Regions from separate parts of the Solibacillus sp. FSL H8-0538 genome, predicted to be linked through region 4. Evidence: riboswitches for the same ligand, from Rfam matches in the RefSeq annotation. Region 4 holds a riboswitch; each other region holds the start of a gene.
What was found. Region 4 has a riboswitch for lysine ahead of MHH87_RS01175 (amino acid permease). Riboswitches for the same ligand answer to the same signal wherever they lie in the genome.
Positions count from the first base shown of each region.

Region 1: linked by a shared signal. The riboswitch ahead of MHH87_RS09010 (transporter substrate-binding domain-containing protein) and the one ahead of MHH87_RS01175 (amino acid permease) in region 4 are both predicted to bind lysine.
Region 2: linked by a shared signal. The riboswitch ahead of MHH87_RS12410 (aspartate kinase) and the one ahead of MHH87_RS01175 (amino acid permease) in region 4 are both predicted to bind lysine.
Region 3: linked by a shared signal. The riboswitch ahead of MHH87_RS06540 (ABC transporter substrate-binding protein) and the one ahead of MHH87_RS01175 (amino acid permease) in region 4 are both predicted to bind lysine.

Region 1 is NZ_JBBOPI010000001.1:1,915,931-1,918,137, forward strand. Features, by position in the region: gene MHH87_RS09005 (amino acid ABC transporter permease) at 1-240, opposite strand, end outside; gene MHH87_RS09010 (transporter substrate-binding domain-containing protein) at 443-1,267, opposite strand; lysine riboswitch at 1,383-1,566, opposite strand; gene MHH87_RS09015 (transglutaminase family protein) at 1,659-2,207, opposite strand, start outside.
Region 2 is NZ_JBBOPI010000001.1:2,609,047-2,611,253, reverse strand. Features, by position in the region: gene uvrC (excinuclease ABC subunit UvrC) at 1-755, shown strand, start outside; lysine riboswitch at 804-982, shown strand; gene MHH87_RS12410 (aspartate kinase) at 1,265-2,207, shown strand, end outside.
Region 3 is NZ_JBBOPI010000001.1:1,392,379-1,394,585, reverse strand. Features, by position in the region: gene MHH87_RS06545 (amino acid ABC transporter permease) at 1-410, opposite strand, end outside; gene MHH87_RS06540 (ABC transporter substrate-binding protein) at 477-1,280, opposite strand; lysine riboswitch at 1,362-1,546, opposite strand; gene MHH87_RS06535 (M20/M25/M40 family metallo-hydrolase) at 1,707-2,207, shown strand, end outside.
Region 4 is NZ_JBBOPI010000001.1:253,416-255,622, forward strand. Features, by position in the region: gene MHH87_RS01170 (CynX/NimT family MFS transporter) at 1-1,007, opposite strand, end outside; lysine riboswitch at 1,162-1,343, shown strand; gene MHH87_RS01175 (amino acid permease) at 1,441-2,207, shown strand, end outside.

The sequences.
Region 1 (2,207 bases), 1.7 Mb from region 4:
AATCATTGGTGTACCACGGAAAATCTCAACATAGCACGTTAAGATAAAATTGAAGATTTTTAAAATCACGCTTTTGAATGATTTTTTGCGCACCGGAATTGTGTGCATGACTCCGATGAAAAATCCGATAAGAGCACCAATAATTGTACTAACAATTGCAATCGCTAGTGTCATATATGCGCCGCGTAAAAACATCGGCCAGTTATTTTGCAAGATTGAGATAATTGTATCTAAACTCATAAAAAATCCTCCTAACAGCAGGAAGCTGTCCTATTAATAAGAAACTAGCCGCAAATACATGCGACCAGTTGCTTTTAGAAAGACACATCTCGCCCAATATAGGGCGAGATGATGTCCTTACTTATGTAGATAAGTAAGTTATACTTTCTTATCTACCAAAAAAATATTGCTGTCTCGGTTAAAGCTGCACTTAAACCATTTCTTATTGCGCTGCTGGTTGGTTCGCGATTGCGTCTTCCATTAGCTTTTGACGGTCATCTTCTGTAATACCTGCTAGCACTTCGTTGATTTTTTCTGTTAAGTCAAAATCTTTACGAACTCCTACTGCTACCGCTGTATCAGCTGGTTCTGTTGCAAAGCCGTCTTCTAGAACGACATATACGAAGTTTTCATTTGCTGCAGCAGCAGAAATTGCTTCTGGACGTTCTGCTACATACCCATCAATTACACCAGATTCAACAGCTACACGCATTGCTGGGAAGTTATCCATTGCCGCTTGAATTTTTACATCTGGAATTTGGTCAATTACGTTGTAGTTTGTTGTGTTTAATTGTGCTGTAATTTTCGCACCTGCAAAATCTGCTAAATTTTTTGCATTTTCATACACACTACCTTTTTTCGTTACGATCACAAAATCAGATGTATAGTAATCTGACGTAAAATCAATTGATTGTTTACGATCTTCCGTTGGGCTCATCCCTGCAATAATCGCATCTACAACACCTGATTGTAGCGCTGGAACTAAACCGTCCCACTCCGTTTTTACGATCACAAGCTCTTTCCCAAGGCCAGCTGCGATTTGCTTAGCGATTTCTACGTCGTATCCACCCGCGTATTCAGCAGCACCTTCGATTTTCACAGCACCGTTTGCGTCTGATGACTGTGTCCAGTTAAATGGCGCATAGCCTGCCTCCATACCTACTTTGAACACTTCTTTCGTGTCTGATGACGTTTCATCCTCACCACATGCTGAAAGAACGAACATTGCCATCATTGCTGCCATAAATACTACTAATTTTTTCTTCATGTTATCAATCCCCTTTTCTTCAAAATTATGGGCTAATAAAATTGCAAAAAGCGACCTAAAAAGAACTTTAGGTCGCTTGAATTTATAATTAGCCCAAATCCTCTATTGTTTCCCATTTTGAGATAGCACAACTCGAGCATCCGGGAAGACGCACGAGACAGTTCTGTAATTATTCATTACAGACCCAGCATATGATAGTGAGCCTACCATACACTTCGGCGATAATTCCTTCTTCTTCATTTCACCGTTTGCTCGAAACTCCATGAAAAACTAATAAATACCGCGCCTCTACCCCACGAGAAAGTGAGGTTTTGTTATTGAATTATTATTAAATAATACATCAGTAATACTTTTTGGTCAATAAGCAATTTTCAGATATTTAAAAGATTATCTACAAATGTTTAATTTGGTTTACGTCGACAATTACTTCTAGCGTATGTTTTCCGCCCTGATATACCCCTTCAACCGGCGAAACATCACGAAAATCTCGTCCTACACATAGATTAATGTGATTATCTAGCACTTCGACATTATTTGTTGGATCTAAGCCAATCCACCCAATACCCGGCACCATAATTTCCACCCACGCATGTGTCGCGGTATCGCCGATTAAGTCATCACCCTCACCTACATAAAGGTAACCGCTAATATAACGAGCCGGGATACAACAGTAACGAAGTACAGCAAGCATAATATGTGTAAAATCTTGACAAACGCCGACTTTCAAATCGAATGCCTCACTTGCAGTAGTTTCCACAGTTGTAGCCTTCGGATCATACTTAATGACGTTAAATAAATAGGTCATTAAATCGCATGCAAACTTTACTGGATTATTATAATGCGTGCCTATTACACCAAGTACCTCATCTATTTGACGTGGCTCAAGCGTTGTAAAATTTGAAACACTTAAATAAGGTAAATAATGTTCATGAAACATTTG
Region 2 (2,207 bases), 2.4 Mb from region 4:
TTAAAAATGCGCAAATTGCGATCCATGAAAAGTTTCAGCTGATTGAACGTCAAGAAGAACGAACGGTGGGGGCTTGTGAGGCATTAGGTGTGGCGATGGGCATTACACCACCACTGCGTATCGAAGCATTTGATAATAGCCATATGCATGGTGCTGATCCCGTATCCGCAATGGTCGTCTTTATTGACGGCAAACCGGCAAAAAAGGAATACCGTAAATACAAAACACGAGAAGCGGCAAAGCATGATGATTACGGTGCTATGCAGGAAGTTATTCGCCGCCGGTATATACGGGTACTGCGTGAGAATTTACCACTACCGGATTTAATAATTATTGATGGTGGTAAAGGGCAAATGGAAGTTGCGCGTGAAGTCGTTGAGGATGAACTCGGGTTGTATATTCCGATTGCTGGCCTTGCAAAGGATAGTAAACACAATACTTCACAGCTGTTATTCGGTGACCCACCAGAGCCGATTGCGATGAAACGAACGAGTGACGGCTTTTATTTATTGCAACGCATTCAAGATGAGGTGCACCGATTTGCCATTACATTTTTACGTCAACAGCAGCAGGCACATGCGATTACATCCGTACTAGATGGCATCGAAGGGGTTGGGCCAAAGCGTAAGCAGCAACTATTAAAGCATTTTGGTTCAGTAAAGAAAATTCGAGAGGCAACCATCGAGGAGTTAATAGAGGCGGGGATGCCAAGTACTCTCGCTATTTCGATTAATTCTTATTTTCAGAAAGAATAATTGAAAAAGCATGATCATTATGCTATTGTTGGAAATAATAATTAAATACTTTTTGATAGAGGTGCAGCATTCAAGAGTAGCTTGCAGGAGGTTGAACAAATCCTGTGATTGCAAGCGAAAGGGGAGACTGCCGAAGTGTGTAGCGAATTGTTCAAGCTATATGCTGGTTGTGCATTTAATAAATGTAGGACTGTCAGAATGTCACGTTCTGGAGAGCTATCTCAACTAACAGTTTTTTGTCATTGAGGCGGCTTTTCACGAATGTGAAAGGTCGTTTTTTTTGTGGATAAGGAAGTATAACTTTCCCCTCCATATTAGTAAGGACATCATTTTGCTCTATTTTAATAGGAGTATTCGGTTTTAGTAACGTTAGGGGCTCTATTAGTAACAACATAGTTCTATTGACCACAATTCAAATTCTATTAGTAACAGCGGTGAGCCGCGGGGGATGCACATAGTATGTATTACTTCCTGCGAGTGATCTATCAAAATTAAAGGAGAGTGAAGAAATGGGAACAATCGTCGTTAAATTTGGTGGACCAGCAATTGCTACACCAGAAAAAATTCAACTAGTTGCACAGCGCGTAATAGAAGAAAAACAGCGGGGTTTACATGTAGTTGTCGTCATTTCATCAATGACGACAATTCGAAGAGAGCTCAGACAATTTGCAGCCGACATTTCAGATGAACCGTCTAAACGAGAAATGGATGTGCTCATTGCAACCGGCACGCAAATGGCGAGTGCTTTACTCGCGATAGCCATTCAAGAACGTGGTGTGAAAGCAACTTCACTTGCAGGTTGGCAGGCTGGCGTTACAACGAATCAGCAGCATCGTAACGCACGAGTTGAGCGTGTTGACACAAGTCGCATTGTGAATCATTTAGAACAGGATGAAATCGTCATTGTTGCCGGCTTTCAAGGTGTGGATGACAAAGGGGATATTACAACGCTTGGTAAGGGTGGCTCGGAAACGACCGCTGTTGCATTAGCGGTGGCTTTAGGTGCAGATCATGTGGACATTTACACGAATGTAGATGGTATTTATACGGCAGATCCTAACGTTGTCAAATCGGCACGCAAACTAAAGGAGTTATCATATGATGAAATGCTGGAGTTATCCAATTTAGGTGCACATATTATTCACCCGCGTGCTGTCGAGTTAGCCAAAAAATTTGAAATGCCTGTCATCGTACGATCAAGCATAGTCGATGTAGAGGGAACATTGTTAAAAGGGGATGTTGAAGTGGAAAAAAATTTAATTGTGCGCGGTGTTGCGTACGAAGCGGACGTAATTCGTTTAACAATTGGCTATGATTCGTACGAGGCTGCTTCATTAGCGGAGATTTTTAGCATATTAGCGGAAAATAGTATTAATGTGGATATTATTGTGCAGGCAGTCATTGATGGCGTAAAGCCAACGATTTCCTTTACGATTGCTAAAGAAGAGTTCG
Region 3 (2,207 bases), 1.1 Mb from region 4:
CTTCTCATTGCAAGAGAGGAAGACATTCCTAAAGACCTTGCTGCTTCCATCTGTCCGCGATCAATTGATTGTACGGATCCTCTAAAGATTTCTGCAATATAAGCACCGGTATGAATACCCAATGCCAATGCACCTGCTGTGAAATTGTCTAAATTAATTATATTGGCCAACCCATAATACAAAAACATAAGCTGAACAATGAGAGGCGTTCCCCTGATAATTCCAATATAAATATCGGCAATCCAATTTAGGATCCTCTTTGAAGAAATTTTAAAACAAGCAAAAACAAGTCCAATAATCATCGCAAACAGCAAGGAAATAGCCGTTATCGAGATCGTCATCCAAGAAGCTTTTAAAAAGGCAACTCCATGTTCACTAAAAATATCCACGATATTTTGTAAAAAATCCATGAGACCAGCCTCCTTCCTTTATATTACAAGCGCCTAGTAAAAGGTGCTTGCTTGAAATACTAATAGCTATCTTTCCATAATGTTTGTATTAAACCACTTCATACTAATTTTTTCGTATGTGCCATCATCAATCATGGATTGAAGTGCATCGTTGATTTTGTTTGCGAGATCTTTATTTCCTTCAGTGATCCCTATACTCACGCGGTCCTCATTTAACAAATCGCCAATAGGTTTGATTTTTAAGCCTTTTTCATTTTTTGCACTTACACCAACAATTTTATCGGTGATAACCGCATCCAAGCGTCCAAGTGCCAAATCTTGAAGTGCATTAACGTCAACTGGATAGCCCTTTACATTATTAGGGGATGTTAATGTTTCAGCTATACTTTTCCAAGTACTTGCTTGAATAACTCCGATTGTTTTACCTTTTAAATCTTCTTTTGACTGGATATCCGTATTGTTTTCTGCAACAAAGATTTGTGCACCTGACAGATAATACGGTTCAGTAAAATCAATTTGCTTATCACGTTCAGGTGTTGCGGTCATGCTTCCGATAATCGCATCATATTTATTTGCCTTTAGCCCTTGAATAATTGTTTCCCAAGGATTTGTTACAGGATTCGCCTCAAGCCCCATTCGTTTAGCAATTTCAGTTCCAATTTCCACATCGAATCCAGCCAACTTACCATCCTTTTTGAAGTTCAATGGCGGATACTGCCCTGTCATCGCAAATGTTAATGATCCTTCTTTGACTAACTCATTTTCAGATCCACTTGTTGTCTCCTTTTCTCCTTGATTACTTTTCTGCGTGCCACATGCGGATAAAACCAACAACATTGCCGCCACTAAAAAAATTGAAAACTTTTTCATTTGTGTTCCTCCTTTGAAATAAAAAAAACACTGTCGCTTTTATTTGACAGTGTTTTAAATACACCCTCATCTCTTTGCATTTGTTGTGATAGTTCTCCACAATTCAAAGGAATTGTGACAGTTCTGCCCCTATTCGAGTGCAGCCCCAGCTAAATTGAAAATAGTGATTTCAAAATGCTTCGGCGATTCATCCTTTTTCCCATTTTCCTAGATTTCACTAAATCTCCAATAGGATACTTTTATAAATCGCGACCTCTACCCCACCTAATGCTAAAGATGAGGATTTGATATGAAATTTAATAACTTTGTCCATTATAGTAGAATATTTCGCATAGTACAATAGAAATTTATGGCTGTACACTTGACGAGGTTTATATCTTAAGTTACATTTTGATAAAATAACATGCAAAAAAAGGAGGAAGTCATATGTTGAATTGCCGTGATGATATACTTACTTATACGAAACAGCTTGTTAACATAGAAAGTATCGTAAATACAACTGGCGAGGGGACAATCGCCCATTCTTTATTCCAGACCATCTCTTCATTACCATACTTTTTACATAATCCTGGGTCAGTAACTTTAGAGAAGACTATAAACGATGATCAAGAACGATATAATGTTATGGCATTTGTTAAAGGAAAAAAAGGAAATAGCAACGACACAATTATTTTAATGGGCCATATAGATACGGTCGGGATCGATGATTTCAACCAGTTGAAAGAACATGCCTGTTCTCCAGATGACCTAATGGAAGCATTGAAAAAGGAAAAATTACCTACTTCAGCCAAAGAACATTTAGAATCCGGGGATTGGTTGTTTGGCCGTGGTGTCCTTGATATGAAAAGCGGCGTTGCTAGCAATCTCTATCTCTTAAAGTACTATTCCGAACATCTTGAGGAACTGGACGGCAACATTTTGTTGTTA
Region 4 (2,207 bases):
TTTGTACGTAGCGTGAAAAACATCATTATGAGGCCAAATGACGCCCCGCCAGCAAAGCCTAAAAACATCATCCACAAAACAGCAAGACTTGTCCATTCCATTAAAACGCCTGTAAAACCAATTAAATAACAAATGGTGAAGAATACTACAATTGGGCGCTGAGTAGGTAATTTACCCGCAATGATCGGGATTAAAAATGTCATCGGAATTTGAGACATTTGCATTATTGAGCCCATCCAGCCTGCAGAATGAGCACTCATACCTTGGGCGATGAAGATTTCAGGTAGCCACGCACTAGAGCAATAAAAGATAAGAGATTGCAGCCCCATGGAACCCGCAATGGCCCAGGCAAGTGGGGATTTCCATAATTGTTTTTTCGGTTGGTTGCCACTAATTGTCGCCATTTCAACCTTTTTGCCGCGAATTAGCGGAATCCACATCACAAGTGTAGCTACACTTAATATAATTGAAAACCCAAGTGCACCTTGCCAACCCCACCCAGAAGAAGCGATTGGATGACTAATCCCGGCTGCAAGTCCTGCAGAAGTATTCATGGAAACTGTATAAATTCCAGTCAATAGCCCGATGTGAAGTGGATATCTTAATTTAAAATAACTCGGAATTAATACATTCCCGAATGCAATGGCAATGCCAATTAATACTGTTCCCATTAGGAGAAGCGCTGTCATGCCAGACGAGCGTAACAATATCCCGATCGACAAAATAATAACTGAATAAAATAACGTCATTTCCATGCCGAATTTGCGTGCAATTCTTGGTGCAAAAGGTGAAATTACGGCAAAGCCCAGTAATGGAATAGTTGTTAAGAAGCCAGCTAGCACATTAGAAATACCAAGCCCTTCTCGAATAAATGAAATAATTGGTCCGACAACCGTCAGTGGTGTCCGCAGTGTTGTTGCAAATACGATAATTGCTAACACAAAAATAAGGGTCGATTTACTAAATTGTATTTTTTTGCTATGGTGCATTTGTTGTTCAGAATCCATGATGTCCCTCCTACAATTCTATAAAAGCAAGCGTATCATAATGGCACACTTACATAAATAGTTCGAAAAAACTGAATAATTGAATGTCGTTGCTAATGGAAAAATGATATGATACACTCGGGAAATAATAATTTAATAATACATTGCCTCATATAGATGAGGTAGAGGTCGCGATCATTAAAATTAGTATAGCGGAGATTGAGAGAATCTTTGAAGCTTTATGAAAGGAATGATTGCCGAAGTGTTCTATTTGTACTCTCACAAATGAATGCTGGGGCTGTCTCCGAAAGGAACAGAACTGTCACATGCGTAAGCATGTGTTGAGCTATCTTTCAAGTTTGGTGGGGTAATTAATTGGAAACCGTCACATAATCTTGTGTCGGTTTTTTGTTTTTACTGCACTGTGCTTGATAAACAAAGGAGAACTAACAACATGGATAACATAGAAAACAATCAGTTTGGCGGACAGCCACAGCTAAAAAGAGGATTAAAAAGTCGTCATATTACGATGATTTCACTAGGTGGGACGATTGGTACAGGGTTATTTTTAGCATCGGGTGCATCGATTTCGCAGGCGGGTCCAGGTGGTGCGCTACTTGCTTATGCATTAATCGGCGTAATGGTGTACTTTTTAATGACGAGTCTCGGAGAAATGGCGGCATTTATGCCAAATTCCGGTTCATTTAGTACGTATGCAACAAAATTTGTTGACCCGGCACTAGGGTTTGCACTTGGTTGGAACTATTGGTACAACTGGGCAATCACGATTGCTGCTGAAATTGCGGCTGTGTCATTAATTATGAAATACTGGTTCCCGGATAGTAATTCGATTATATGGACGATTCTTTTTATCATTATCGTCTTATCATTTAACTTATTATCTGTTAAAGCTTACGGAGAAAGTGAATACTGGTTTTCGATGATAAAAGTTGTCACAGTTATTGTGTTTATTATCGTCAGCTTCTTAATGATTTTTGGAATTTTAGGCGGGGAAGATCCTGTAGGCTTTGAAAATTTTGTTGTTGGGGATGCACCGTTTAACGGCGGTTTCCTAGCGATTTTTGGTATTTTCTTAGCGGCTGGTTTCTCATTCCAAGGGACAGAGCTTTTAGGGGTGACAGCTGGTGAAACAGAGGATCCAGCCAAAAATGTTCCAAAAGCCGTACGTTCAGTGTTCTGGCGAATTTTACTGTTTTATAT